DNA from 3 places in the Shewanella sp. N2AIL genome. Region 2 is predicted to be linked to each of the others. Evidence: predicted binding sites of a transcription regulator. Region 2 holds the regulator's gene; each other region holds the start of a gene.
What was found. Region 2 encodes sigma-54, which starts transcription at its own class of promoters, with help from an activator protein. Its sites were predicted from a motif close to GTTGGCACGNNNNTNGNNT; they were not measured.
Positions count from the first base shown of each region.

Region 1: the regulator sigma-54 is predicted to act here: its motif matches at 3,212-3,230, upstream of MO387_RS00765 (YggN family protein).
Region 3: the regulator sigma-54 is predicted to act here: its motif matches at 7,422-7,440, upstream of glnA (glutamate--ammonia ligase).

Region 1 is NZ_JALBYT010000001.1:152,905-163,388, forward strand. Features, by position in the region: gene mutY (A/G-specific adenine glycosylase) at 1-893, opposite strand, end outside; gene trmB (tRNA (guanosine(46)-N7)-methyltransferase TrmB) at 1,093-1,809, shown strand; gene MO387_RS00755 (YggL family protein) at 1,863-2,189, shown strand; gene glsB (glutaminase B) at 2,189-3,103, shown strand; gene MO387_RS00765 (YggN family protein) at 3,297-4,118, shown strand; gene MO387_RS00770 (LysR family transcriptional regulator) at 4,569-5,510, shown strand; gene MO387_RS00775 (DUF885 domain-containing protein) at 6,190-8,040, opposite strand; gene hemW (radical SAM family heme chaperone HemW) at 8,193-9,359, opposite strand; gene rdgB (RdgB/HAM1 family non-canonical purine NTP pyrophosphatase) at 9,359-9,976, opposite strand; gene MO387_RS00790 (DUF4426 domain-containing protein) at 10,116-10,484, opposite strand, start outside.
Region 2 is NZ_JALBYT010000011.1:83,217-93,700, forward strand. Features, by position in the region: gene MO387_RS08745 (OmpA family protein) at 1-436, shown strand, start outside; gene MO387_RS08750 (molybdate ABC transporter substrate-binding protein) at 696-1,532, shown strand; gene mgtE (magnesium transporter) at 1,630-2,994, opposite strand; gene MO387_RS08760 (HPr family phosphocarrier protein) at 3,335-3,610, opposite strand; gene rapZ (RNase adapter RapZ) at 3,597-4,451, opposite strand; gene ptsN (PTS IIA-like nitrogen regulatory protein PtsN) at 4,448-4,891, opposite strand; gene hpf (ribosome hibernation promoting factor) at 4,894-5,181, opposite strand; gene MO387_RS08780 (RNA polymerase factor sigma-54) at 5,210-6,688, opposite strand; gene lptB (LPS export ABC transporter ATP-binding protein) at 6,796-7,527, opposite strand; gene lptA (lipopolysaccharide transport periplasmic protein LptA) at 7,524-8,078, opposite strand; gene lptC (LPS export ABC transporter periplasmic protein LptC) at 8,065-8,625, opposite strand; gene kdsC (3-deoxy-manno-octulosonate-8-phosphatase KdsC) at 8,622-9,173, opposite strand; gene MO387_RS08805 (KpsF/GutQ family sugar-phosphate isomerase) at 9,173-10,150, opposite strand; gene MO387_RS08810 (hypothetical protein) at 10,430-10,484, shown strand, end outside.
Region 3 is NZ_JALBYT010000025.1:52,271-62,754, reverse strand. Features, by position in the region: gene MO387_RS14890 (4Fe-4S binding protein) at 4-1,218, shown strand; gene MO387_RS14885 (LTA synthase family protein) at 1,479-3,194, shown strand; gene MO387_RS14880 (diguanylate cyclase) at 3,382-4,404, shown strand; gene typA (translational GTPase TypA) at 4,693-6,504, opposite strand; gene glnA (glutamate--ammonia ligase) at 7,528-8,937, shown strand; gene MO387_RS14865 (hypothetical protein) at 9,254-10,126, opposite strand; gene MO387_RS14860 (hypothetical protein) at 10,310-10,484, opposite strand, start outside.

The sequences.
Region 1 (10,484 bases), on a different contig from region 2:
AAGTGGCTGAATGTGTGCCTAAAGCCAGTTAGCCATTCGATTTGCTGCGCATCAATCCCTTGCTCTTCGAGGTGGGTTTCAAGTGCGGCTTGGGTGGCAAACTCAGGGAAACACCAAAGTCCGCCCCAAATTCCCGCTGGCGGACGTTTAGCTAAAAACACTTGGTTGTCTTGCATTAGCACTAACATCCACGCCGCTTTGGTCGGTATGGTTTTTTTAGGCTTCTTGCCGGGGAAATCGGTTTGTCGGCCAATCAGCTGAGCTTTGCAATCAATCGCTACAGGGCAAGCTGCGCAGTTAGGTTTGCTACGAGTACAAATACTGGCGCCGATATCCATCATGGCTTGATTATATTTCTGAATATCTTGCTGCGGTGTAACGGCATCAGTCAGCTGCCAAAGCTGCGCTTCGACCGTTTTTTGCCCCGGCCAACCGGCGATAGCGCCGTGTCGTGCTAACACCCGTTTGACGTTACCGTCGAGGATCGGGTGATGCTGGCCAAGAGACAGTGACAATACCGCGCCTGCTGTCGAGCGACCAATACCCGGCAGAGCCAGTACTTGTTCAAAATCTGTTGGAAATATTCCATGATAATCGTCACGGATCATCTTGGCCGCTTTATGCAGATTACGCGCCCTAGCGTAATACCCAAGGCCAGTCCAATGATGTAACACCTCATCATCTGGCGCGTTAGCAAGTGCTAACACATCGGGAAAACGCGCCATAAATTTAAGGTAATAGGGAATAACAGTCGCAACCTGAGTTTGTTGCAGCATGATTTCAGAAACCCATACGCTATATGGGGTTTTATCTTGCTGCCAAGGGAGTGTTTTACGACCGTGATTGTCGTACCAAGAGACGATACGTGTGGCGAAGGAGGCTGTAGATTTCATCGGCGCAGTGTAGCGGCAGTTATCTTCTTAGACAAGCTCAAAGACAAGTGGATAAGGGCTAAAAAGCCGAAAATCACTGCTAAATTCGCACTCTCAAATAATCTTGGTATACTTTCGCCCCATTAGTGCTTGCACTGTATGTTGAACTTTGGATAATGCCCTTCTTTTATGATGGTGCTGTCCACTAGACGAGGCAAAAATGAGCGAAGTCACTACCGCTGAATTTAATGAAGAAGGCAAGTATCTGCGTAAGATCAGAAGCTTTGTCCTAAGAGAAGGTCGCTTAACTAAAGGCCAAGCCCAAGCTATTGAAAGCCAGTGGCCAACAATGGGCTTAGATTACAGCCCAGCGCCACTGAACCTGAGCGATGTTTTTGGCCGTGAAGCCGATACTGTGCTGGAAATTGGCTTTGGCATGGGCGCCTCTTTAGTGCAAATGGCTAAAGACGCACCAGAGCAAAATTTTATTGGTATTGAAGTGCATAAACCGGGTGTTGGTTCTTGCTTAAGCGATGCCGCCATTGCGGGTGTGACTAATTTACGTGTGTATCATCATGATGCCATGGAAGTATTAGAACATGCGATTGCCGACGGTTCATTAGCCCGAGTGCAATTGTTTTTTCCCGATCCTTGGCATAAGAAACGTCACCATAAACGTCGTATCGTACAAGCTGAATTTGCTGAACTGATCCGTCGCAAGCTAAAAATTGGCGGCGTGTTCCATATGGCAACCGATTGGGAAGAATACAGCGAGCATATGTTAGAAGTGATGCAAGCAGCTCCTGGTTATCAAAACCAGTCGAGTGATGGCACTGTGGTGCCGCGTCCTGATCATCGCCCACTGACAAAGTTTGAAGCCCGCGGCCATAGACTGGGTCATGGTGTATGGGATCTGATGTTTGAGCGTATTGCTTAATCTAGATATTTCAATTGATTAATTAGTTTTTTAACACAACGGGGAAAGTCACTATGGCAACTAATCGTAGCCGTCGTTTACGTAAGAAAATGCGCGTTGATGAATTCCAAGAGTTAGGTTTTGATATGGCTTGGACTTTTGATGCATCAGTATCAGAAGCCGATATCGATGCAACTGTTGATAAATTTATCGATGAAGTGATCGAAACCCGTAAGTTAGGTTTCCATGGCGGCGGTCACATCGAATGGGAAGGCATTATCGCAACCCAAACGATCGGCAAATGTACCGAAGAAGATATTGCTGCAGTTAAGGCATTCTGGGCGAACCAAAAAGTGTCTCAGGTTGAAGTTAGCGAACTGTACGACATTTGGTGGGGTTAATGCCCGAGTTGGCATTACTTGAGGAAGTGGTCGACAAAGTTCGACCCTTGCTCGGCCAAGGAAAGGTTGCAGATTATATCCCCGCACTGGCCAGCGTTGATGCTGGCAAATTAGGCATTGCCGTTACAACGATTGATGGCGAAACCTTAGGTGCGGGCGATTACCTTGAGCCGTTTTCGATTCAAAGTATCTCCAAAGTTTTCAGCTTAACCTTAGCGTTAACTTTATATGAAGAAGCCGAAATTTGGAGCCGTGTTGGCAAAGAGCCTTCGGGCCATTCATTCAACTCTTTAGTCCAAGTCGAGCTAGAACGTGGCAAGCCACGCAACCCCTTTATCAATGCGGGCGCGTTAGTGATTGCTGACTTATTGCAGAGTCGTTTAGGTGCACCTAAACACAGAATGCTTGAATTAGTCAGGCAACTCAGCCAAAACGATAAAGTGTGTTTCGACAAACAAGTGGCAGATTCTGAATATCAACATAGTGCGCGCAATGCGGCTATCGCTTATTTGATGAAGTCCTTTGGTAATTTTCAAGGCGATGTTGATACTGTGCTACGCACCTATTTTCATTATTGCGCTTTGAAGATGAATTGTGCTGACTTGTCTAAGGCCATGTTGTACTTGGCTAATCGCGGCAAAAGCATAACTGGGACTGAGCTTATCTCTCAGGTGCAAACTCGGCAGCTTAATGCCCTGTTGGCGACTTCGGGCCTATACGATGGTGCGGGCGAGTTTGCCTATCGTGTCGGTATGCCAGGTAAAAGTGGCGTCGGTGGCGGCATCATTGCCGTTATTCCTGGGGAGCTGTCGATTTGTGTTTGGTCGCCAGAACTCGATGGCAATGGTAATTCGCTTGCTGGCACCGCCATGCTTGAGCATTTAAGCCAACGCCTTGGTCGTTCCATTTTCTAGTTTTACTTCAGGTTTTTATTAGCACTATCAGACTAAAAGTTAGCGAATTTCGCTAATTACCTTTTAGTGCTAACTTCCCTAAATTCAACATAATCATACTGTTATAAAGTTGGCACGTCTCCTGCTAATCTCCTACTATAAGCTATTCAGTAGTTTAGGTTTATCGAATTATTCAGATTAAAGGACGAACAACATGAAATTAAATAAGTTATTAACTGGATTTGCGTTATCCGGGGTGATTTTAGGAACATCTGGCCTACAGTTGGCGCAAGCGCAAACTGAACCTAACGTCGATGACCGCTGTGAAGTCTCTTTAAATTATGACGTAATGGTTGAGCCTAAAAAATTAGTCATGAGCGAGAAGGGCACAGAAAAGTATCGCATCGAAGTCGATAAGTTATTTGTTGAAGGCAAACAAGTAAGCTTAACCGATAAGCAAAAAAAGTTAGTGACTCAATATGCCGATGAAGTGTCGACGCAAGTGCCTGAAGTGATTGAAGTCGTGAACGAGGCCGTCGCATTAGCTTCGCAAGCTGTGAGCATGGCGTTAACGCCGTTAATGGGCGATGCGGCCGGTGCTAAGTTCGATGAAATGATGGCAGGTGTCCAAAAGCGCGTTGATTCAGTGGCCTACCGTAATGGCGATAGCTTCTATCTCGGTGCGACGGAAGACTCGATGCAGAACACCTTTAATGACGAATTCGAGCAGGAAATGGAGCAAATTGTTCAGAATTCAGTCGGCACTATTATGATGACTATAGGTGGCCAAATCATGTCGGGTGACGGTGATAGTTTTGAGGCCAAGATGGATGCCTTCTCCAAGAAAATGGACAACTTAGGCCAAGATATTGAGCAACAAATTGAGAGTCAATCTAAGGGACTGGAAGCTAAGGCTGATCGTTTATGCGACCGATTTGAAAATCTGTTAGTGCTTGAAAATCAATTACGCCAAGAAGTACCAGAACTCGCGCCTTATGCTTTGACACAAAACTCAACCAAGGAGCTGCGTGAATAATTCTTGGTAATCGTCCTTTGCTAATAGTTTTAGTGAATAGCCCTGAGTTTTAATTGCAATAACTTCTATCTCCTTGTGCATGAGTCAAATTTGAATGCTACGCCCCTAGTCAATTTATCGCCTAGGGGCTTTTTTATTGGCTAATTCTTAGTAGCGAAAGCTATGAGGATAAAGTCGATGTGGCGTCTAGGCTTGGCTTGCAGCGATTTAGTTCGGAATGTTACAGTCTAGAGACGAATATTTGGTATACTCTTAAAATATAATTAAAAGCTGGCATATCAGTCAGATATAACACCCTACTTTAGTGGACTTTTTCGGTCTAAATCTCTGCGTTACATCACTTTAATGCGAGATATCAATGCTATGGTTATTTTTAAGCGATGATTACGCTAACCACTGCTATTCACCGAAAGTTAATATCATTGTCGTAAACAGCTTAAGGCGACTTCCATGTTAGAACTGTTAGAACCTATTGCGATTTTTACTCATGTGGCCAGAGCAGGTAGTTTTAGTGCCGCCGCAAGAAGGCTTGGGATCTCTAAGTCTAAGGTCAGTACACAAGTCGCCGATCTTGAACATAGACTTGGTGTTCAATTAATCCAACGTACCACCCGCAGCTTAAGCCTGACTGAAGCAGGGCATTTGCTGTATCTGCAAGGTGAAGAATTGCTGCGTGACGCTGAACAAGCGATAGCCAGCGTGCATAACTTAAATGATGCAACTCGCGGTGTGCTCAAGGTAGGGATTTCCCAATCCTTTGGGGTGATGCATATCATTCCTGCGCTGCCATCCTTTATGGCAAAACATCCTGAGCTTGAGCTACAAGTGAGCTTACTGGACCATAAAGTAGATGTAGTGAGTGAAGGCTTAGACTTACTGTTAACTATGTCGGAGCAATTACCGCTTGGCATGGTTGCTAGACCTCTGATGAAGTGCCAATTCCTGTTAGTTGCTTCTCCTGGCTATATTGCTCAACATGGTGAACCAACTCGACCTGAGCAGTTAGTTGACCACAATTGTTTGGTCTATCAAGGCGAGTGGCACGAGCACAGCATGTGGCAATTTAAGAAGGGTGATGATTACTGTGAAATTGGCGTATCGGGCAATTTCAGGGTTGATAACGCACCCGCATTAAAATCCGCCGCAATCAGTGGTCTTGGGGTTGTGTATCTTGCGAGTTATCTGATGGAAGATGAAATTGCCAAAGGGACATTAGTGCCTTTACTGAAGGATTGGCAATTGACCCACCATCTGCCATTGCAGGCGGTTTATCCCCGTCGTAAGCACTTAGCACCTAAGGTCAGTTCTTTTATCGAATTCATCAAAGATCACATAGGAACGCCGCCGTATTGGGATGCGCCCTATGTCGAATTATTCAGTAAACGTCAGTAAAATAGGAAACATTGTTCTCAAAATTAGTTGTATGTGATTTTAAATTGAACAGGTACTTTTGTGGCCATTTAAAATCAATACTTTAGATTGAGTTGTTGGGTACATTTGCGAATGATTTTTTAGGGTGTTCTAAAGCAGTTTTTTATAACATCCTTGAACTCTGTTCTTAATTGAATACAATGGTGGCAGTTGATTCGGAATGACCTGAGTCCTATACGTTTATTGGAAATGACCCCTTTCAATTTTTGTGTACAGGTCGGCATTTATGCAGTTTTGGATCACAGCCAACAGAAGTTTGAGAACTAAAACAATGTTGGCTCTTTAAACCATCATCCTAGTTTTTGGTTTACCTCAGCCTTATCGCTGAGGTAATTTTTTTATTGATGGTTTACAGCTTTAGGCACAAGTTTTGTCTCCCTGTACCCTAAAGTCGCAACTGTGTGTTAAGTGATGTGAAGGCGAGTGCTAAAGCATAAATTAATACAACAAATATAGTGACCCACAGTGAGAAAGGTTCTGTTATCTAACGGGATAATGGTACCAATAAAAAAGCCACTTTCGAGTGGCTTTTTTATTGGGGGTAGCTAAGGCATTCACCTATGTCGCTTTAGTCGCGAAGCAAGTTAACCGTGCTTCACGACTAAGCACTTAGGTATTAAAGCATTAAAGCATTAGTGCATTAGGCCTTTTTCTTGCTGGCTATCCAGAGATCGACTTGTTGCTCTAACACGTCCAGTGGCAATGCGCCGTTAGCAAGTACTAGCGTATGGAAGTCGCGGATATCAAATTGACTGCCAAGCTGTTGCTCTGCTTTATGTCTTAGCTCTAGTAGTTTAATCATACCTACTTTATAGGCTGTCGCTTGCGATGGCATAACGATATGACGTTCAACCATTTTCACCGCATCCGATTTAGCATTGGGCGTATTGTCCACGTAATAGGCAATTCCTTGCTCGCGGGTCCACTTTTTAGCGTGGATACCAGTATCTACGACTAAGCGACATGCACGCCATAGCTCCATTGCTAGACGACCAAAGTCAGAATAGGGATCGGCGTAGAGTCCCATTTCTTTCGGGAAAGATTCGCTATATAAACCCCAACCCTCGATATACGCGGTATAACCACCAAACTTGCGGAATTTAGGAATATTTTGCAGTTCTTGGGAAATGGCGATCTGCATGTGATGACCCGGAATACCTTCGTGATAGGCCAGTGCCTCCATTTGGTATTTCGGCATGGCTTTCATATCATACAGATTCGCGTAATAACTGCCGGGTCGAGAACCATCCGGGGCTGGTTGTTCATAGAAGGCTTTACCCGCAGATTTTTCCCTAAAGGCTTCAACCTGTTTGACTATCATGGCGGCCTTAGGTTTTACTTTGAACACTTCATCCAAGCGCGATTTCATGTTGTCGATGAGCTTAGTCGCCTCTGCTAAATAAGCGGCTTTACCTTCGGCGGTATTGGGGTAGTAGAACTGGGGATCGTCACGCATAAAGCTAAAGAATTGCTGTAAATCGCCTTTAAAATTGACCTTCTTCATGATGGCGCGCATTTCGTTGTGGATACGTTCCACTTCAGAAAGCCCTAAGTCATGGATTTGATCGGCGGTCATGTTTGTCGTAGTAGTACGAGCTAAGGCATTGTTGTAGAAGGCTGCGCCATTAGGGAGTTTCCACGCACCATCACGGTCGTCAGCTTTGGCCGCTAACGTTTTTATATAATCGATGAGCTTGTTGTAGGCGGGCTCGACTTGAGTCACTAGTGCTTGCTCAGCTTGCTTTATTAACGCTTGCTTCTCTGTTTCTTGAATCGCTAATGCGTTCACTTTACGGCGAAAATCTGCGAGTAGCGCGCTGTCGTCGCCCTTATCAAAAGGCGCACCTTTGATGATGTTTTGGCTGTCTGAAATCACATAAGCGAATACAAACTTAGGCGCGATAATGCCTTTGTCAGCGCGAACTTCTAATACTGTTTGTAATTGACTTAAACGTTTGGGCACGCCATTTAAGCGGCTGATATAGGCCTTGGCATCGCTGATATCTGTGATTTGATGTTGGTTAATCAAGAAGGAGGCTATCATAGAGTGGCCGCCATACATTTGATTTACAGGGTAATTATGGTAGCGCCATTGGTCATCTTCGATGTCATTTTGCAGATTTTGTTTGAGTAAGGTGAGGCTGAGGTTTGTTTGTGGATCGAGTTTGGCCGCATCAATCAGATTGACCTGCGCCAGTTGTTTTTTCGTGCGCGCTAGGGCTTTATCATCGGCGGCATCACCCAGTTCATCCCATTTATCATAGTCTTGCTTGATCCCCATATAGGTTTGCGAAATGGGGCTCGCCATGATGTTTTCCATGAAGATGGTTTCGAACAACGCATTGGCTTTGTCTGACTCGGTTTGCACCACTGCATTCATAGGTTCGCTTGCACTGTGTAAGGCTGGCGAAGTTGATGCTGCATATGCGGGAATGGTCAGTAGAGCTGAAAGGGTCAGTGCGACTAAGCTGATTTTAGTTTTTATTGGCATGATCAGGCTTCCTGGATTGAGTTGCATCAATTCTAAAGAAGCTGGACAAGAATGTATGGATATTAATGTTAGAAAATGTGTTAGCAGTAATAGTGTTAAACTACACTATTGACCACTAACACATTATTTATATAGCTATTTTAACGGCAGGCTTAGCAGAATTGTGTCAGTAAATCATTAACAAACATGTGACCTTTGCTGGTTAATTGCCAATGTTCAGCGGATTCTGTGAGTAAACCGCGTTGTTTGGCCTTTTCCATTCCTTCGGTCAATGTGTCTCTGTGTTGTCCGGTACGCAGTTCAAATTCTTGCTTAGGGATAGGTGTCATCAGGCGCAGGCGATTCATTAAATATTCAAGCGCGCGATCTTCCTCTGCCACATCAATCGATTCGAAGGTGTAGTTGCTGGCACTCAGATATCCCTTGGGATGTTTAATTTTTACCGTGCGTAAAATGCGGTTTTCTTCTGGCAGCGTCACTTTACCGTGGGCGCCACAGCCTATGCCTAGATAATCACCAAACTGCCAGTAGTTGAGATTGTGCCTACATTGGTAACCGGGTTTCGCATAAGCGGATATTTCGTATTGCTCATACCCTAATGCGGCCAGCTTTTGTTGACCTTGCTCATAGATATGCCAGAGCGCTTCGTCATCGGGCAACTGCGGCGGTTTTGAGTGGAATAGGGTGTTGGGCTCAATCGTTAACTGATACCAAGACAGGTGGGGCGGATTGAGCGCCGCTGCCGTGTCGATATCGGCCATGGCTTCAGCAAAATTTTGGTTCGGTAATCCATGCATTAAATCAAGGTTGAAACTTAAGTATCCCGCTTGACTGGCTTTTTGGGCGGCGACTTGTGCCTCGTTTTGATCGTGAATACGTCCAAGTAAGTTGAGCTTATCCTTAGAAAAACTCTGCACACCGATAGATAAACGGGTAACACCTGCTGCACGATAGGCACTAAAGTCATCGTGTTCCAAGGTGCCAGGGTTGGCTTCCATGGTGATTTCGATATTGTCACTAAAGGGGATTAGCGCATTAGCACCATCGAGTATGCGTTTGATTTGCAAAGCATCGAATAAGGATGGTGTGCCGCCACCGATAAAGATGGTATGGATCTGCCGCCCTTGGACGAGATGTAAGTCTTGGCGTAAGTCTTCCAATAGCGCATCAACATAGGCCTCCTGTGGCAGCTCACCATTTTGACCATGGGAGTTAAAGTCGCAGTAAGGACACTTTTGTACGCACCAAGGAATATGGATATACAGACTGAGTGGCGGCAGTTCGAGCTTCATCGCAGTAGTCATGGCTGTTGACGACATTATTGTGCATTCCCGCCAGTTAACACGCCTTGGGCTTGCATGGCGGCGATGAGTTGCACTAGGGCTTTACCACGATGGCTTAAAGCATTTTTCTCGTTGCTGCTCAGCTCCGCCGCGCTACATTGATAATTTTCAGGGATAAAAATCGGATCGTAACCATGGCCATTGTCGCCACGTTGGTTAAAGTCGATTTGGCCTTCCCATGCGGCTTGGCAAATAATTGGGGTTGGATCTTTCGCGTGGCGCATATATACCAGTACGCATTGGAATCTCGCACTGCGAGGTGCTGGCTGGTCTTTTAATGTCTCAAGTAGTTTCAATACGTTGTCTTGATCTTTGGCATTTTCGCCCGCGTAACGCGCTGAATAAATGCCGGGAGCGCCTTGGAGTAAATCCACTTCTAAACCTGAATCATCGGCAATGGCCGCAAGTCCGGTGATTTCGGCAGCGTGCCTGGCTTTGATAATGGCATTTTCGACAAAAGTGGTGCCCGTTTCGGCCACTTCGCTGACATTAAATTGGCTCTGCGGCAGTACAGTGACACCGTAGCTGGCGAGCATTTGATCGAATTCGGCGAGTTTGCCTTTGTTGCCACTGGCGAGGACGATTTGTTGCATGGAACACCTATATCATTGAGGCGACTTATACTGCGGCAATGATACCCAAGCTGCGAGCTAAAGGACAGGAAAAGGGCGGGACGGTACAGACTTGTACCGTCCCAAAGTTACTTATGTCTTGCGGTAATCTCAGCTTGGCTTATTCAACGTAGAATTTTTGCTTGAACTGCAAGTTGGTATTTAATTGATTACCATGCTTGATCGCGATATTGAAGTTGATCTCCTGATCATCGCGGTAAGGGACTTCGGCAATATAATAAATCGCATCACCTTCACGGATCTCTTTGAAGGTTAAGTTGATTCGAGCATCTAATAAGTTGTTGGCGACACCGGTAATTTCAACGGGTACTGCGGGTTTATTCGCTTCGCTGATATCTAACACCGCAATGTTGATAATGCCTGTATAGCTACTGCGCTGAATGCCATAGGATTTGGCTATGCTAGGTGTTAAAAATGTACTGCCAAGTGCCATGTAATGAATGTCAAAATTGCCGACAGTTTCTTTTTG
Region 2 (10,484 bases):
TGGTTATTACATGGATGTGCAAGAAACCAAATTACGCCAACAACTTGCTTCAACTGGCGTGAGTGTAACCCGTAGCGGTGATAACATCATTTTGAACATGCCTAATGAAGTCACCTTCGGCGTAGATCAAACCGAGTTAAGTGACGGCGCTAAACGCGTGTTGAACTCAGTGGCGCTTGTGGCCAAGGAATACAGCAAAACGCAGCTTAACGTATTAGGTTATACCGACAGCAGTGGCTCAGACTCGTACAATTTACGTCTGTCACAAGTGCGTGCGGGCGAAGTGGGTAATTACTTGATGAGCAAAGGCGTCGCCTCTGCCCGTGTAAAATCAAAAGGCATGGGTGAAGCGAGTCCAATTGCATCGAATGCCAATGCCAATGGCCGCGCCCAAAACCGCCGTGTTGAGATTGTATTAACGCCGACGGGTCAGTAGTTCAGCATTATCCGTTTTACAAAAGTCGCCTGAGGGCGACTTTTTTGTGTCCGTGTTCGGGATATTTAGCCATGAGTGCCTCGCGGATTTTAGCTAGACAATTTGTCCTTGCTAACCTGTGTTATGGGTGATCTACACCACAATCACATCACAGCGGTTTGCCTTGGGATGAGTTCAGCTTGATCCCTTTATCGATTTCACGTTCTGTATGGGGATAAGTCACCAAAATGACTTTTAGCGCCCAGAGGAGAATATGATTATGATAAGCAAACACCTGTTAGTCGCCTTGAGTTTAAGCCCTGCCATCATGGTGGCTGCTGTACAAGGAATACCGATGAAAGCCGAAGTGACCACGGGCGCTGCGCCGATAGAATTGCGCGCCGCTGGCAGCTTAAAAACTGCGATGAACGATATTATTGCCGCTTATCAAGCACAGTCGCACACGAGTGTTACTGCGCAATATGCACCCTCAGGTTTATTGTTGAAACGCATTCAAGAGGGCGAGAAAGTCGATATTTTTGCCTCGGCCAACATGAAACATCCGCAGGCGTTAGTGGATGCGGGTCAGGGTAAAGCAGTGCAAATGTTTGCCCGTAATCAACTCTGCGCGGTTGCCCAAGATAATGTCCAAGTGACGAGCGCAACGCTACTCGATACCTTGTTAGATCCTAAGGTCAAAGTTGGCACTTCAACCCCGAAAGCCGATCCGGCGGGGGACTATGCCTGGGCCGTTTTTGCTAAGGCAGAAGCGGTAAAACCCAATGCGAAAGTCGCATTAGAGACCAAGGCATTGCAACTGACGGGCGGCCCTGAGAGTGCTAAACCGCCTAAAGATCGCAATCCTTATGGCTGGGTGATGGAAAACAAACAAGCGGATATCTTTTTAACCTATTGCACTAATGCTGTGCTAGCTAAACAAGAAGTGCCGAGTCTACAAATCATTGACTTACCGCAGGAGCTCGCCGTGGGGGCCGACTATGGTTTACTGGTTTTACAAGGCGCTAATACTGCCGCTAAGCCATTAGCTGAGTTTATTCTATCGACAAAAGGCCAAGCGATTCTGAGCAGTTATGGTTTTCAACCTCCGGCAAAATAGCCTTATTTAGTTTTTCAGCGAGATAAAAAAACGGCATCCTTTTTGGTGCCGTTTTTGTTATCAACTCAAACTGTAAAAGCGTTAAAGAATTAGTGCGTTAGTGCATCAGGTAGAGCGTGGCTAATCCGAGGAAGGCGAACAGACCAACCACGTCAGTGACTGTGGTTAGCACCATGCCGCCCGCGAGGGCAGGATCGATTTTAAGGCGTTTTAAAATCAATGGAATACTCGCACCTGCAAGACCTGCCACTGTCATATTGATCAGCATGGCGCTACCAATTAAGCCCGCCAGTGCCATATCATCCTTCCACAGCAATACGGCAATAAACACCAAAATCGACCACATTAAGCCATTTAGAAAGCCAATCGATAATTCTTTACCAATAAGCCAACGGGCGTTGCTTTGGCCTATATGGCCTAAGGCAATACCGCGGATCACGAGCGCTAAGGTTTGATTACCGGCCACACCGCCCATGCTAGGGACAATTGTCATCAAGATAGCGATGGTAGCAAATTGCTCGATAGTGCCTTCAAACATATTGCTGACAGAGGAGGCGAGCAGTGCAGCGAACAAGTTAATCGTGAGCCAGAGTGAGCGACGTAGGGTACTTTTTAGCACTGGGCCAAAAGTATCCTCGTCATCGTCCATCCCCGCCATCCCCATCATGGAATGCTCGGCGTCTTCGCGGATAACATCGACCACGTCATCGATTGTGATCCGTCCTAGCAGCTTGCCATCGCTGTCAACGACGGGAGCTGATACCCAGTCATTGCGTTCGAATTTCTGCGCCACTTCACTGTCGGACATGCTCACCGGAATACTTTGGATATCGGGGTCCATGATGTTGCGAATTGTGGTGCTTGGCGCGCAAGTCAGCAGATCTGCCAGCCTGACACCGCCGAGCACTTTGTCCTGTTTATCGACCACATATAAGGTATCTGTGGTGTCGGGCAGGTTGCCCCTTTGACGAAGATAGCGTAGCACCACATCGATATTCACATCGGGTCTTAGGGTGACTGTATCTGTGTTCATCAAGCTGCCGGCGGTCTCATCGGGATAGGATAAAGCCTGTTCTACCCGCTGGCGGTTTTGTTCTGTCATCGACTGCAGCACTTGCTTGTAAACGGCGTCGGGAAGACTTCGCAGAATATAGGCCAGATCATCGGTGTCCATGCTCGCCGTCGCTTTCGCAACCCGCTCAGGACTCATGCTGCGGATCAGCGGATCTTTGAGTTCCTCGCTTAACTCGTCGAGTATGTCGCCTATTTGTTCCTGATCGATAAGCTGCCACAGCACTTGTCTAGCGCTGGGGGGGGAGGATTCTAAGATCAGCGCGATATCGGAGGCGGCCATTTTTTGCAGCATGTTACGCACGTGCACAAACATGCCACTGCTAAGCGCTTGATTTAACTGGTCGAGACTATGTCCGGTGTGATCGTTTTCTGAGTTATCTACGGGCATTTGTCCTCCATAGTTGTCCGCCACTGTGCGGCAAATTGGTTCGAGAGTGCGCTGCTTGGCGCAGGGCTGAGACTTAGCGGTGACTTCGCGATAGTTATGCTTCAGTCACAGATAGAGAGCTCTGGCATAGATCATGCGTTTTACGCATAGATTAAGGCGGCTAAGACTAAGGTGAGTCAGCGGTAATGCTCGCTAGTGTAATCGCCTATGGTTCGTGTCGTCGAGCGACAAATGTGTCGCCAAGCTTTTGAAACGAGATGTGAACTGCACAAATCAGCAGTGCTAAATGTGAGGTGTACTAATCTGAGTGCCTGTGTGGAACGCTGAGTATGAAATCAAACTAACAGGCTTCGTCAAACTTAGCGTCGATTAAGGCACAAATGGCATCCAAAGCGGGTTCAGCATCTGGGCCTTCGGCGATAAGTTTAATGGTTTTACCCATGCCAGTCTCAAGCATCAATAAGCCGAGCACGCTGGCTGCGGATGCCTGTTTATCGCCTTGTATTAAGGTGATGGTCGCATCAAACTCGGATGCCAGTACCACCAACTTAGTGGCGGCACGGGCATGTAATCCCAGTTTGTTACAGATGGTGATCTGACGTTCAAGCTTTGGCATTATTCAGCTCTCGATGGCGGGCATAAACTTTATGTTTACCGTTACTAAAGCGTTTAGCCAATTGCTCTGCGACGTAAACCGATCTGTGTTGTCCACCGGTGCAGCCAATCGCCACAGTTAAATAACTGCGATTGTTGCGTTCGAGATGCGGCAGCCAAGTTTCCAGTAAATTTTCGATTTGCCAGATGAACTTATTCACGAGTGGTTGACGATTTAAGAACTCAGCCACGGGTTCATCTAAGCCAGTCAATGGACGCAGCGCCAGTTCCCAGTGTGGGTTAGGCAGGAAGCGCACATCGAACATAAAGTCGGCTTCGGTTGGCATACCGTGCTTAAAGCCAAAGGACTCGAAGTTAATCACTAACTCTTTATCGACGCTGCCGAGCAGAATTTGTCTCACTTGATCGCTTAAATCATAGATATTCAGATTCGACGTATCTATGTAGTGATCGACCAGTTTTGACATAGGCTCGAGCAGCTTCCCTTCCAGCTTTATCGCTTCTTGCAAAGAGACTTGGCTCTTCGACAAAGGATGCAAACGGCGGGTTTCGCTGTAACGCTTGAGCAGAATTTTATCGCTGGAGTTAAGGAAGAAGCTGGTTAACTCAGTATCAGGAGGCAGGCTCGCGAGTTGCTTCACTAAGACTTTATCCTGCTCAGGCATATTACGCACGTCGACACTGATGGCGACGAGATCGTTACTGCCTTTGAGTTGCTCAAGCAAAGTGCCGATTAAGGGCAAGGGAAGGTTATCGACACAATAATAGCCGAGATCTTCGAGTACCCTTAGGGCGACAGATTTGCCTGAGCCTGAGCGGCCCGACACTATGACCAGTTTCATCCAGTGATTACCTGATAGAGTTCCGTTTCATCATGCGTCTTGCGTAATTGCTTTAATATTTGCTTGTCGCTCAGCTTTTCGGCCATGCAAGACAAGGTACTTAAGTGTTGCTGACATTGGTCAGCAGGCACCAGTAGTGCAAATAAAATATCAACAGGTTGCTTATCGATAGCATCGAATGCTATCGGCTCTTCACACTTAATGAGTATGGCAATGGGCTGATCTATATCGGCTAGTCGACCATGTGGAATGGCGATGCCGTTACCTATACCTGTGCTCCCCATCTTTTCGCGCGCCACTAGGCTTTCGAATATCTCTTGAGATGAGAGGGTCGGGTACTGGGCAGCGACTAAGTCGCTGATGAGTTCCAGTACCTTTTTCTTGCTGCCCGGAGTGGCGCAGGTAGTGCACTCCGGCCGCAGTATGGTACAAAGTTCCATTATTAGTGTTTTGTTAACTTCTCTTTGTGTTTAATAACCTGACGATCAAGCTTGTCAATCAGGGCGTCTATAGCGGCATACATGTCAGCATGCTCTGAAGTAGCAAAAACTTCACCACCGATAAGATTTATTCTCGCTTCGGCAATCTGTTGCATTTTCTCGACATTGAGCACAACGTGCACATTATTGATCTGTTCGAAATGGCGTTCAAGTTTTGAAAACTTTTCTTCTACATATGCGCGTAACGATTCGGTAATTTCGACATGGTGTCCACTCAGGTTTATTTGCATAGAAACGTCCTCCGATATCCACTGTAGGTTATAAACTTTTACGCTGATTAGAAGGCGGAATGAGCATAGCCTCTCGGTACTTCGCAATGGTTCTGCGGGCTACGTTGATCCCTTGTTCTGCCAGAAGTTGTGCCATCTTACTGTCGCTCAATGGTTTTTTCTGGTTTTCCGCTGCAACCAGTTTCTTAATGAAGGCTCTGATTGCTGTGGATGAGCACTCCCCACCATCGTCAGTACCGACGTGGCTAGAGAAGAAGTATTTTAGTTCAAAAAGTCCCTTAGGGGTATGCATGTATTTCTGTGTCGTCACCCGTGAGATGGTCGACTCATGCATTTCTACCGCTTCGGCAATATCGTTAAGCACCATAGGTTTCATGGCTTCTTCACCGTATTCGAAGAAACCTTGCTGATATTGCACTATGCAATTCGCAACTTTAAGTAAAGTGTCGTTACGGCTTTCTAGGCTTTTGATAAACCATTTAGCCTCTTGCAGATGGCCACGAATAAACTGGCTATCGGCTTGGTTTTTAGTACTGCGCGCCATCGATGCATAATGTTGATTTACATTGATTTTTGGCATGCAGTCTGGGTTAAGTTCAACCACCCAGCGGCCATTCTTCTTCGACACAGACACATCTGGGATGACGTATTCGTCATCGTTGGGCGTAATCAATAAACCTGGGCGGGGATTGAGGGTTTGGATAAGCGCGATGCCGTCCCTTAATTCATCCTCTTTTAATTTAGTCTTACGCATCAACAATCTAAAATCGCGGGCGGCGATCAGATCTAAATGATCTTTGATCAACATGCGGGCATTTTCTAGATGGGGAGTGTCAGCGGCGAAATGCGACAGTTGGATCAGCAGGCACTCGCTTAAATCGCGGGCGGCCACACCAATGGGATCAAAATGTTGAATGCGCTTGAGTACGGCTTCGACTTCGTCGAGTTCGACCTCAGGATTACCCATAGCTTCGAGGATTTCATCAGTGCTTTGGGTGAGATAGCCCTGATCGTCGATGGCATCAATAATGGCGGTAGCAATGGCTAAATCGGTTTCAGAAAACGGCGTGAGGTTTTTTTGCCATTCTAAGTGCTCATACAAGCCTTCACTGGTCTCACCTTGGAAGGGCATATCATCTTCACGACTGCCACCGGGGCCAGAATTAGGGGAGGCGGTGAACACTTCATCCCAGGTGGTGTCCATGGGGAGTTCGTCGGGCATGGATTCTTTGGTTAAGGACTCTGCCGTGTCTATGGTGGAGCTGTCTTTCTCTGGCGGCAGAGTGCTCGATTCACTGAAATCCGTATCGGAAAGCGTTTGGTTTACAGGGTCTTTAGTGGCGTCGAATTGATCCTCTTCCAGCTCGAGAAGGGGATTAGAATCTAAGGCTTGCTGGATCTCTTGCTGCAGTTCTAATGACGACAGTTGCAACAGACGAATGGCCTGTTGTAATTGTGGCGTCATGGTTAACTGTTGACCCAGTTTGAGCTGGAGTGACGCTTTCATGTTACCGCTGATCCCTACGTTATTATTGTTGGATGAGGTCGCTTGTTATCATCTTGAGTGGAGCCCAATGCTGGCACAAATTGCCTTCATTGGCTCCGCTTGATTAACTATAGCCTGAATTGTTCACCTAAGTACACAGCCCTAACTTGCTGATTGTCTAAGATCTCTGCAGGTGTTCCTTCGGCAATCAGGTTTCCGTGACTCACAATATAGGCATGTTCACACACATCTAATGTCTCGCGGACATTGTGGTCTGTGATCAACACGCCAAGGCCACGACTTTTGAGCTGTTCGATAATCTTTTTGATGTCGATAACTGAAATAGGATCGACACCCGCAAAGGGTTCATCGAGCAAAATGAACTTAGGATTTGCTGCTAACGCCCGTGCAATTTCGACACGGCGACGTTCGCCCCCCGACAATGACATGCCTTGGCTGTCACGGATGTGGGTGATGTGGAATTCTTCGAGCAGATGCTCGAGTTGTTCTTCCCTTTGCTCTTTCTTCAATTCTTTGCGCGTTTGCAGTACGGCCATGATGTTGTCATGGACGGTCAGCTTACGGAAGATACTGGCTTCCTGCGGCAAGTAACCTATGCCTTTGCGGGCGCGCAGGTGCATAGGATCTGCGGTTAAATCATCATCGTCGATAAAGATGTGGCCTTTATCGCTTTTAACCAGACCGACGACCATGTAAAAGGTGGTGGTTTTACCCGCACCGTTTGGGCCGAGTAGGCCAACGACCTGACCGGTTTTTACCGTCAGACTGACGTCTTTAACCACTTGGCGACTCTTATAACTCTTCGCCAGATTTTGTGCTCTTAGGGTGATTTGGGTCATTTAGAGTCCTGCTTTTTCACAGGTTTATCCGCTGGCGCGTCTGGTTTGGCATCATCTTGATAGCTTTCTGGCTGAATAATAGTGATCACGCGATCGTCACCACTACCTGTGCTTTCTGCAATCAATTTTTGCTGGATGATGTTATAGCGGATCACATTACCCGTCACTTGGCTACCTGCTTGATCTAACGAAGCTTGGCCTTTCAGTGTCAGGGTGCGGCTCGCCATATCGTAACGAATTTCTTTCGCGCTCGCCGAGGCTGGACGGCCATCGTCTAATACTTGGCTGTACGTCGCAGGGTTACCTGTGGCCACTAAAATTTTGCTATTTTCACCTTCGGCAGAAAATGCACGCAGTTGATCTGCATGGATTTTAATCGAACCTTGGGTGACTTCAACCGGACCAAAGAAGATGATCTGGTTGTTCTTGATATCTGCCGTTTGGCTCACAGCCTTGATTTTGACTTCCTGTTTCAGGTCGTCGACTTTAGCAAAGGCGCTCATGCTCATTATTAGCATTAGGCTGGCAAGTAATACGTTATTTTGCTTCATATGTTCCTACTACCTGACTGGTCAATTGCACTTCTTGCGCGTTGAGGTCGGCATAAAGGCCTTGGCCTTGAATATTAAAATCTTTCCCTGTGACGTAAATGGTGCGGTCAGAGGTCATTATCATCGTATTGAGATCGAGTTCCAGATAACTGGTGGACAAGGTCTGGATCGGTTCTTCTGGGCTAATGGCATCAATAATAACATTGTTTTCTAATACAACCTTGCCCGTTTCCTTGTTTAGCTTGCCCTGATCTGCTCTGAGTTGCCATTGTGCTTTACCTTGGTCTGGATAAACAAGATAAACAGGTTGAGTAAAGTAAGTTTGATTCGTTGAATCATAATGTTCCATGTGTTTCGCCGTCACACGGCTATTGACTAGCCCGTGTTCATTGAACTCAACACTGCGCAGATCTTCAACGATGAAATCTGGGGTATTTTGATCTTTTACTCTGTTATCGGTATCACCGCTGTGTTTGTTCTGCACTTGCCAATAAAGCACTAATGCCGTTCCAAAAAAAGCGATAATCGCGAGTGTCACACGACTCATATACTCATTCCATGGGCCGAAGTGAATTTATTTTGACTGAGTAGCAATAGATCTGTGAGTTCACGCAAGGCACCGTGGCCGCCATTGAGCGTAGTCACAAAGTGGGCGTGCTGACGAACATAGGGATGACCATCGGCTACGCTGACTGCTAAACCGACGACATTCATCACTGGCAGATCGACAATATCATCACCGATATAAGCCACTTCTTCTGGGGTAACGCCATAGAGTGCGAGCAATGCTTCATAGGGCTCGAACTTATTGTCTACGCCTTGGTAGATATGGGTTACGCCAAGCGCCGTCATACGGTTTTCAACGATTTTGGATTGACGTCCAGTGATCACCGCAAGATTAAAACCGCTGGTGAGTATCGAGCGCACGCCATAGCCGTCGCGGGTGTGGAAGGCTTTTAGCTCTTCGCCGCTATTGCTTAAGTAGATACGGCCGTCGGAAAACACTCCATCGACGTCACAAATCAACAGTTTAATCTTTTGCGCGCGTTGCCACACATCATCACTGATTGGGCCGTAAAATCCTTGCTGTGGCATTAAATGACTCCTGCTTTAACCATGTCTAGCATGTTAAGAGCGCCGATAGGATGGCGGTCTTTATCGATAACAATTAATCCGTTGATGTTTTTTGAGTCCATCACTTGCAGCGCTTGGGCGGCCAACACACCGTCTGTGATGGTCACGCAGTTACGGGTCATCACATCGGCGATGGGCGTTGTACGCAGATTCACTTCGGCATCGATAACGCGGCGTAAATCACCATCGGTGAAGATACCGACCAGTTTGCGCTGATCATCAATAATTGCCGTCATGCCTAAGCCTTTCTTGGAAATTTCGTACAGGGCTTCTGTGATGCAAATATCGTGGTTAACGAGCGGTAAGTCATCACCGCTGTGCATCACATCGCAGACTTTTAACAATAACTTGCGTCCTAAAGCACCGCCAGGATGGGACATTGCAAAATCATCACGGGTAAAGCCTTTGGCTTGTAGCAGCGCAATGGCAATGGCATCGCCCATCACTAAGGTCGCTGTGGTGCTTGATGTTGGGGCGAGTCCCAGTGGGCAAGCCTCTTCTGGCACTTCAATACATAAATGCACTTTAGCTAAGCGCGCCATGTTCGATTCGGGTTTACCTGTTACCGCAATAACGGGTACGCCCATACGTTGGATGACGGGCATTAAGGTGAGGATTTCGCTCGACTCACCGGAATTTGAAATCGCTAAAATCACATCGTTATCGGCTAATACACCGAGATCACCGTGGCTGGCTTCACCCGGATGCACAAAAAATGCGGGCGTTCCTGTGCTGGCGAGGGTGGCAGAAATCTTATTGCCGATATGGCCCGACTTGCCCATTCCCATGACAATCACTTTGCCTGTGCAGTTAAGGATCAACTCGCAAGCTTCTGCAAATTCAGCCGAATCAACATATTGATAAAGATTGTCTAGGGCTGACTTTTCAATGTCGATAACTTTACAGCCCCATTGGCGCAGTTGTGATTTGTCTACCATGTCTATCTCTCTTTTTGCATTGTCTTTGTCGCCCCATTGATGGGATTGGAATAGCACAATTTGGTACGCGATAAAGATGATATGTAATAGGCTTTCTGCCAAGTTTTAGTTTGTTTTCAGACGATTTAGCTTATGTCTTGTTGTGGTGAATTCCCTAAAACAACAAAACAATTGCGGCAGGCTAGAGCGATTGATCCGACTCGTCAAGTTCAGCTGCGGCAGCTATGCATGCACAATACCCTGTTTAGCGGTATAAGGTCTTGAGCAATATCATCGTCTTTGTCGTTTATTTCAATGGATTTATCCCGTATCGCGGCGGGTCTTACCGCACGGG
Region 3 (10,484 bases), on a different contig from region 2:
ACTATGACTTTTATCGAATCACTCACCCTGATGTTGGCACTCATGTATCTCGCCTCACTCAGCTATTGGAGCGGCCAGAAATGGGGCGCTGTCGCCACACTGTTACTCAGCGTCGGCGCCGTCGCGATTAGCCTTTACTGGCCATTGGCACTCGGACTGATTATTGCGCTGCCGTTGACATTACTGGGGCATAAATTTGCGCCAGATTCCTTCAAGGGTGAGATTAAAATCAACACCCTGCGGGAAGGCACTCAGCATGTCTTAGCGCTATCGCTTTTGCTGGTTGCCGTGCAATACACAATCAACACCATACTGCTTAAGCAAGGGATTACACCTTGGCTCATGCGCCCCGATGTGGTCGATGCTTTCCTGCCGATTGCTGGCGGTATTGAGCTTAAGGCCATTGTCAGTCTGAATTTATGGGATCAAACCCATCCTGCGGCGGCGGTGATGTTAGCTGCGGTATTACTCACAGGATTACTCTGCAAGCGAGCATTTTGTGGTTGGGCTTGCCCATTAGGTTTGGCAGGGGAATATCTGTATGCCTTTAGAAAACGCTTTATTAAATCAGAACTAACACCACCCGCTTGGCTCGATTGGCCACTACGTATGCTCAAGTATCTATTGTTGCTTGGACTCTGTTACATAGTGATTGGTATGCCAGCACAATCGATTCCTAATTATCTCGAAGGTAATTATCATAAGATTGCCGACTTGAAGATGGCACTGTTCTTCCTAACACCTAGTCTAATTACTTTATTAGTGTTTGCGTTGATCCTTGCCTTAGCCGCATGGCGCCGTCAGGGATTCTGCCGTTACTTGTGCCCTTATGGTGCCATGCTCGGGATCTTAAGTTTTGCGAGTCCCTTAAAAATCCGCCGTGATACTCAGCACTGCCTTATCGAAGCAAAAGGAATGAAATGTGACAAGTGCAGCCGCGCCTGCCCAGCAAACATCATAGTGCACACCAAAACCACGGTTCGCAGTGACGAATGCCAAGCCTGTATGCGCTGCGTCGCCGCTTGTCCAAAATCTGCCGCCCTTGGCCTAGGACTTAAATCCGGCCACAGACTCGGCCACAAGGGATTACTGGCATTAGTGCTAATCGCATTATTTATTCTGCCGTTGGGCGCGTACTTAGCGGGTTTCTGGCATAGCCAAACACCCGACAATATCCGCATGGAACTGATCCAAGTGATAGATAGAGTGGGGCATTAGCTGGGTATAGGTTTGCTTTTGAACTAGTCTAAGGTGGTGTGTTATTATGCGCCTCCTTAAACTGTCATTGAAAATTTTATCGTATGAAACAGAGTAAATTTCGCAGCGTGTTGTTTCTATATATTTCCATGCTATTCATTTTAAATTGTTCTCGCATAGCGAATTATATTGTATATCGCGATTATTATAAGGAAACTCTCGATTTACTCACGGTGATATTTACATCATTTCGCTTTGATATCATGACAACAGGCTACGTCATGCTCATACCTACATTGCTAATATTAGTACCAGGAAGTGGTCGTATTGCAACGTTCATCAAAGGAATGGGCTTAAAGCTTGGTTTAATTATGCTATTGCTGTCTACGCTAGCACTTATAGGAGACTTCATTTATTTTGGTGTAGTAAATAGACACACATTTAGCGATCTACCATTATTAATGACTGAAACATCTTTCGTATTACCATTTTTGGTGAAAGATCATTTAGCATTAACGATATTAAGCTTTGCTATCATTATTCTAGCAATTATTTTTCTAATAAAGAAATATCAATTTTTTTTCCACAATAATCAAAAGCATAGAACTCTCGCATCACAAATCAGCGTATTTATTATCGCTATCCCAGTTTTGATATTATTCCTACGGGGATTAAATTTACAGGGTAAGCCACTTGGTATTATCGATGCTTATAAAAACCAAAGTGAACAACAAGCAAATTTAATCTTAAATGGTATTTACACTGGCGGTAAAGGTACCACTCAAATTTTTAAGCGTACCGATTATAATTTCTTTAGTTCAGAAGAAATTAAACAACATCTCAATAAAACAGAAGATGAAGCATATAAATACCCATTCTTAAGTCAATTCCCAGAGAATACACCTAATGGTCGTAACTTAGTTATCATTTTGGTTGAAGCATTAAGTTATGCTTATATTGATGGATTATCGGGTTCAGACTATAAAGTAACCCCATTCTTAGATGAGTTGTCAAAAAAAGCTGAGGTTTATGATAATTTCTATGCCGCTGCTCAGCGTAGTAACTTAGGCGTTCAAGCGAGCTTATTTGGCTTGCCGCCCCTTGAGAGTGTTGGTTATATCGGAGGTGGCCTGGAATTATCACGACTAACAAAAATTGGTAATATTGCTCAAGCCCATGGCTATCAAACCCAAATGCTGCAAAGCTCAAAACGTGACTCGATTCGTTTAGATTCAATAGCCAACTATGCCGGTTTTCAGCAATATCTTGGACGCAGTGATATCCCGATAACACGAACAGATTATCCCGATCCTGATGGCGCACAATTTGGTTGGGATTATGAGATGTTGATGAAAACACTCGAATTAGCAAACAAAAAAACGCAGCCATTTATTAGCTTTTCGTTTACAGGCACCACCCATATGCCCTATGTCGAAACACCGAAGCACTTACAGGTTTATCCATATGGGCAAGATACATTTACAGATTTTTTGAACACTGTTAGATATACAGATGAAGCTCTTAAAGCATTTTTTGCAGAAGCATCAAAACAGGACTGGTACGAAAATACGACCTTTATGATTTTGGCAGATCATACTTTGTTCAACACGAAAAATCCGGGCTTAGAAAGTGCGTTCCATATTCCGTTATGGATTTACCGTCCTGGACAAAACATAACTCCTAAACGGCATAAAATACTTGCAAGCCAACTAGATATTTTACCTACAGCTTTTGATTTACTCGGCTTTAATGACGAGTTCGCATCAGTTGGTCGCTCTCTTTATAGGGAACGAAAACCCTATAGCATTGTTGTAAAAGGTGACTTACTTGGTGCATTTACCAACTCGGGTAATTTTTTAATTGCTGGAGATAAAATCATATCAGAGAGCGATAATGCAGATTTTATTGAGAATCAAGCTCCTCAGTATGCAGAACAGCTAAAACTTGAATTTCAACTCTCGCAACAAGCAGTTTTGAACAATACTTGGGTTAAGTAGTGCATTCAAAACACCGCTAATCTGACGAAGTACACTGCAGATAATGGCTTACATCACTATCTGCAGTATTTTTAATATATAAGTCATAACATTGACTACAATCAGGCAACCACTCGATTTTATCGCTGATACTATTCCTATGCGAGTACCAGATAAGTGGTTTTATGTTCCATCACGGAGCTAGCCTATGCGACCCAACCGACAGCAACTGATCCGTTCGTTATTTGACGAATATATTGAGATGTATTCCTCCCGTGATGACAGGCTAACCCACCGCTTTAGTGAGAACTTTAGCGGCTATGCTGGCAGTAGTGACCAGCTTGTCACCGACAGGGAAGAATGGGTGCGGATCACTCGGCAGGACTTTGCACAAGTGCCTGAGCGGATCCATATCGAAATGTTAGCTCTCTCCTTACAAGATCTTGCCGATAACCTCGTGGTTGTGACTGCCTTTTTTCATATCCACTTACCTATCCCTAATCCCATGCTTTCCCGCGAGACAGCACGGCTAGTGTTGATATTTCGTCTAGAACACAAAGACTGGATGATTGCCCACAGTGGCATATCCATCCCCTACGGCTTAGCCCACAAGGGAGAGATTTACCCGATAGAGCGATTAGAAGAGCGTAATGTCGAACTTGAATCCATGATCAAGGCACGAACCTGTGAGCTGGCAGAAGCTAATAGGCAACTCGAAATACTCAGCAATACCGATGGTTTAACCAATATCGGCAACCGCCGCCTATTTGACATGATGTTACAAACGGAGTGGAGCCGAGGACAAAGGAGCAACTCATCACTGGCCCTCATCATGCTCGATATTGACCACTTCAAACAATTTAACGATCACTATGGCCACCTCGCCGGCGATGATTGCCTTAAACAACTGGCCAGTACTTTATCCCAATCGGGCCGCAGGGCCGGCGAACTCGTGGCTCGCTACGGTGGTGAGGAATTTGTCATTCTGTTGCCCAATATCGACAAACAAACGGCACTCGACACAGCGCAGCATATTCATCAGTTAATCCAAGCCATTGCCATTCCACATGCGAATACCGACCTTGGTATTGTGACCGCCAGCGCAGGAGTCGCTTATCTGCAACCCTCAAACCAACAAAGCCCTTTAGAGTTAGTTCGCCAGGCCGATGCCGCGCTTTACCGTGCAAAATCAGCAGGCCGCAATTGCATACGGGTGATGAATGAGGAGTAATACAGGATCTTAAGATTCAGCATTTTTAACTAATCACCGGCATACTCTATCTTCTCATCACAGAACAACAGAGTTACAACGTTGAGCAGAGCCCGCAGTGCTTCAGAGAATATATGCTGCAAGCACTAAGCTTTTAGCGATGTAACGAATAAAACTTCACATCAGCTCCATAGCGCAAAGTATCGATATGCCCATGACCAAATAACTCCCAACAAAAAGCCCCACATAGTTTCCTATGCAGGGCTTTTTAAACCGATTGACCCACCTTAATGGCGAGTCAGACGATCATTAAGCGCGGTTAAAGCGCTTACGATCGTTTTCAGTCAAGTGTCTCTTACGAACACGAATGTTCTTAGGCGTTACTTCAACTAATTCGTCATCATCGATGAACTCAAGCGCTTGCTCAAGTGTCATGGTGATTGGCGTAGTCAGTACTTGAGCTTCGTCAGTACCAGAAGCACGCATGTTGGTCAGCTGCTTACCTTTCAGACAGTTAACTGTCAGATCGTTTGAGCGAGCGTGGATACCAACTACTTGGCCTTCGTATACTTCAGCGGCATGGCCGATAAAGAGACGACCGCGATCCTGTAGACCAAACAGTGCGAAGGTCAGAGCCTTACCAGTAGCGTTAGAGATCAATACGCCGTTAGCGCGTTGACCGATATCGCCACCTTTGTGTGGACCGTAATGGTCGAACGAGTGGTAGATTAGACCAGTACCAGAAGTCGCAGTTAAGAATTCAGTTTGGAAACCGATTAAACCACGGCTTGGGATGATGAAGTCGATACGTACACGACCTTTACCATCAAGCTGCATGTCTTTCATTTCAGCTTTACGGGTACCTAACTTCTCGATCACTGTGCCTTGATCTTCTTCTTCAACGTCAACAGTCAACGTCTCATATGGTTCACACAGTTCACCGTCGATGGTTTTCAGAATTACTTCTGGACGTGATACGGCTAACTCGTAACCTTCACGACGCATGTTTTCAATCAGGATTGATAAATGCAATTCACCACGACCAGATACGCGGAAGCGATCTGGACTTTCTGTTTCTTCAACACGCAGTGCCACGTTGTGGACTAATTCTGTTTGCAGACGTTCCAGAATGTTACGTGAAGTCACATACTTACCTTCTTTACCAGCAAAAGGTGAAGTGTTAACTTGGAAAGTCATGGTCAGAGTGGGTTCATCAACAGTCAAAGCAGGCATTGCTTCTACTGCGCCAACGGCACAGATAGTGTCAGAAATTTTCAGCTCGCCTAAACCTGTGATAGCAACGATGTCGCCCGCGTTAGCAATTTCAACTTCAGTACGGTCTAGACCCATGTAACCTAATACTTGGCCCATTTTACCGTTACGAGTTTTGCCATCAGCGCCAATAATGGTCACTTGTTGGTTAGTTTTAACGCTACCACGCTTGATGCGGCCGATACCGATAACACCCACGTATGAGTTGTAGTCGATTTGCGAAATTTGCATCTGGAACGAACCTTCGGCGTCAGCATCTGGGAAAGATACTTTTTCAACGATAGTTTGGAACAGCGGCGTCATATCATCGCTCGCTACATCCGGATCTAAAGTTGCAAAACCGTTTAACGCAGAAGCGTAAACGATTGGGAAATCTAACTGCTCGTCGGTTGCGCCTAAGTTGTCGAACAGGTCGAATACTTGGTCGATAACCCAATCTGGGCGTGCACCTGGACGGTCAATCTTGTTGATAACAACGATTGGCTTTAAGCCTTGAGCAAACGCTTTCTTCGTTACGAAGCGAGTTTGTGGCATTGGACCGTCAACAGCATCAACCAGCAATAATACTGAGTCAACCATAGACAGAACACGCTCAACCTCACCACCGAAATCGGCGTGGCCTGGGGTATCAACGATGTTAATACGGTAGTCGTTCCACTTGATGGCAGTATTCTTTGCCAGAATCGTGATCCCACGTTCCTTTTCAAGATCGTTGGAGTCCATCACCCGCTCAGTGGCTTCTCCTCGGGTTGCAAGGGTGCCTGACTGTGACAGCAACTTGTCTACCAGGGTCGTTTTGCCATGGTCAACGTGTGCAATAATGGCGATGTTACGTAAATTCTCTAGCACGGATAAACCTCTTACCATCAAACAAAAATAGGGATATTTCAGTAATTCGTTATGGCGATCTAGCTCGATCCGCCACAATAAAAAGCGTGCCATTCTACTCCAGAGCGGCCTTGGCGCACAGGATTATTTTTGAACACTTATAAAACAATCCGCCGATCCTTGGGTAATTCCTGCCAATATTCCATTGAGTGAAATCCTCTACCGCCACAGTTAAAGCACTGTTCAATTGCCATATTAGTAGGGAAAATCCGAGTTAAGCAGCTGAATTTGCTATTTTTCATACTCTAGACGCAAACAATTTCTGCTGATTTAAACATCAATTAAAATTGATGTCACCGCGATGAAATCATCTCGCCGAGAAACAGCAATAAATTCTAGCGTACATTTAACTGAGCATTCATATTGGCGTTTATGACCGCGAAAACTGAATGTCTTTAAGACTCACTTCATTGTCACGCTATACCTTTATTACGCATCATTGATTCACTTGGTCTGTGAACAGCAAAGACATTTCGCACATGAGAACGAACTCTTTCCTAATAATATGATAATAAACCACTATTGGATTGAGAATGCGTGGCATAGTTGGACAGACTAGCGTGGTTTTATGACAATTTTGCGGCGGCGAAACAGCCCAGAGAAATAGTCCAGTTCTGTGCTGAAAAGATGTGCTAGATTCAGTGCTGCTGTCCTTATGGGACTAATGTGAGCCAAGGCGTCACTGCCATCTCACTGCCACATAAGCAGTGCATGTTATTACTTTGGATCCCAGCCTAGGTTTGCATGAATCAATTCAGTGCGCACCAAAATGGATTGATGCACCAAAATGCCACAGCCAAAAGCACCATAGTGGTGCAAACACGAATCCAATTAAGTGCAACAAAGATTTTAAACCATGTTAATCAGCTAGTTAAATTATTGGCATGGATATCGCTTTATCGCTCGTAAGTTTGGCTCAAGATAAATAACTTGAGTTAAAAGATTATAGAAGGGGCATCCCTTTACCCTACCGGAGGCTTGAGAATGTCAGTTGAATCAGTTTTAAAGCAACTTGAAGAATTAGAAGTTAAGTTCGTTGATTTACGTTTTACCGACACTAAAGGTAAAGAGCAGCACGTATCTATTCCTTCTCATCAGGTAGATGCTGATTTCTTCGAAGACGGCAAAATGTTTGACGGTTCTTCTATCGCAGGTTGGAAGGGCATTAACGAATCAGACATGGTACTGATGCCAGATCCAACGACATTCGTACTGGATCCTTTCACCGAAGAAACCACAGCACTGATCCGTTGTGACATTCTTGAACCAGGTACTATGACGGGTTATGACCGTGATCCACGTTCAATTGCTAAAAAAGCAGAAGCTTACCTAATCTCTACTGGTATCGCTGATACTGTTTTGATTGGCCCAGAACCAGAATTCTTCCTATTTGATGATGTCCGTTTCGGTACTGACATGTCAGGTTGTTTCGTTAAGATCGACGCTAAAGAAGCGGCTTGGAACTCAGGCACTAGCTACGAAGGCGGCAACACAGGTCACCGTCCATTCACTAAAGGCGGTTACTTCCCAGTTGCACCGGTTGACTCATCACAAGACCTACGTAGCGCTATGTGTTTAGTGCTTGAAGAAATGGGTCAAGTGGTTGAAGCGCATCACCACGAAGTGGCGACTGCGGGTCAAAACGAAATCGCAACTCGCTTCAACACGTTAACTAAAAAAGCGGATGAAATCCAAATTCTGAAGTACGTAGTGCACAACATGGCACACGCTTACGGTAAGACGGCGACTTTCATGCCTAAACCCATCGTTGGCGACAACGGTAGCGGCATGCACGTTCACCAATCTCTGGCGAAAGACGGTGTTAACTTGTTCGCTGGCGACAAATACGCGGGTTTAAGTGAAACGGCTCTGTACTACATAGGTGGTATCATCAAGCACGCTCGCGCGCTGAACGCTTTCACTAACCCAAGCACTAACTCTTACAAACGTTTAGTGCCACACTTTGAAGCACCTGTTATGTTGGCCTACTCTGCCCGTAACCGCTCTGCATCAATCCGTATTCCAGTGGTACCAAGCCCTAAAGGCCGTCGTATCGAAGCGCGTTTCCCAGATCCACATGCAAACCCATACTTAGGTTTCGCAGCGCTGCTGATGGCCGGTCTTGACGGTATCCAAAACAAGATCCACCCAGGTGAAGCGATGGACAAAGATCTGTACGATCTGCCTCCAGAAGAAGCGGCTGAAATCCCACAAGTGGCAACGTCATTAGAAAACGCCCTTGAAAACCTGCAAGCTGATCATGAGTTCCTGACTAAAGGCGGCGTGTTCAGTGAAGATTTCATCCAATCTTATATCGTACTGAAAACAGCAGAAGCTGAGCGCGTAGCACGTACAACTCACCCACTTGAGTTTGAAATGTACTACAGCCTGTAATGGCTAGCGCTATACAACCAGCTCGCTTTATGTAATTGATATAAAAGCCTCGATAGCAACGCTATCGGGGCTTTTTGTATTTTGAAGGTATATACAACTTTTATTCTGATTCAATCATCGCGTTGTTCTCTAAATAGGCATCATCGCCAACCACTCTTTTATCATTCAGAGAAGGCACGCCAGACACCGCGGCAACAGCAACAATAGAGATAAATGGTTAAAAAAAATCTAAACTAAACGAGGATGCAGCAGAAAAACCACCTATATAGTAGGAAGTTAACTACCGCGCCATTATTGTTAAGTGTCCACGCTTTATTCAACTAGGCAGGTTATTGTCAGGGGAAAAATCTGACAGTTGAGCAGGTTCGCCTGACTCAAATGACGCGAATGGTACGCCATCTAACACCCGCTCATTTTTAAATACACGGATTTCAGAATCAGGTAACTGCGTCATCTGTAATGACAAGATAATGTGCATCTTATCCAATGGGCAATGAAGACGAATACTTGCGCGTAAGCCCATTGTTCGTACATCCGATTGGCAGGCAATAAATGGACGATTCCGCGTTACCTTAATCAAATGGCGATGCCCATTTTTTATAGGGCTCTCATAAGTTGTTTCTACATTTTTAAAACCGGTGAAGAAAAATGCCCCCAGAGCCATTCCGCCTGCACCAATCAGCGCTGCTGGGCCTAAAAAAGCCACTCCGACAATACAAACCACCACCCCAAACCAAGCCAGCCCCCGCACTACCGCGTAGGCGACATCCGGAATAGCGTCATGATAGGTAGTAACTAACCCCTCGGTGGTGAGCCGATAGTGGTACTGTTTGTCTGCAAACCAGAGGTAACGAGCAGATAAGCACATAATTAAAGCCATGATGATTAACCCGATACCCAAGCTAGTATCGCCAGATAGCAAATAGCACCCTATAAGTGCTAAGCAACCACACGGGATCAGGAAGGTTAACCAAAATAGACCATAGACAGTCGCCACCCGAATATCCCACTCATAAAGCGTGGGCGCCTCACGCACCCGCTGCTGACGTAGCTTATTGAGCCGGCTTTGCTCCTCTTGGGGTAATTGCAGGAACTCACTGCGCGGCAGGTCTTCATACCGACTGTCGTCCAACAGTTTTGTCTCTTGCTCTGTCGACGCCAACTGCTGCGGCGCTGCTCTCTTATTCATATAGCTATTCCTTTGCTGTGCCTACGGACTGCACGGTCATCGTTAACCTACCCACACAGCTCGTACTTAATGTCTTCTCGCCCTTGACGATCTTGCCGCTATAAGGCCTGTTAGCATCTTGGTGGCAAAGCAGCCACTGATGAACATCGAATCTCGCGCCAATAATCGGCGCGAGAAAAAATGTTAACTGGGCTGGGTATTCTCAGGGGAAAAATCTGATAGTTGGGCTGGTTCGCCTGACTCAAATGACGCAAATGGTACGCCATCTAACACGCGCTCATTTTTAAATACACGGATTTCAGAATCAGGTAACTGCGTCATCAGTAATGACAAGATAGTGTGCATCTTATCCAATGGG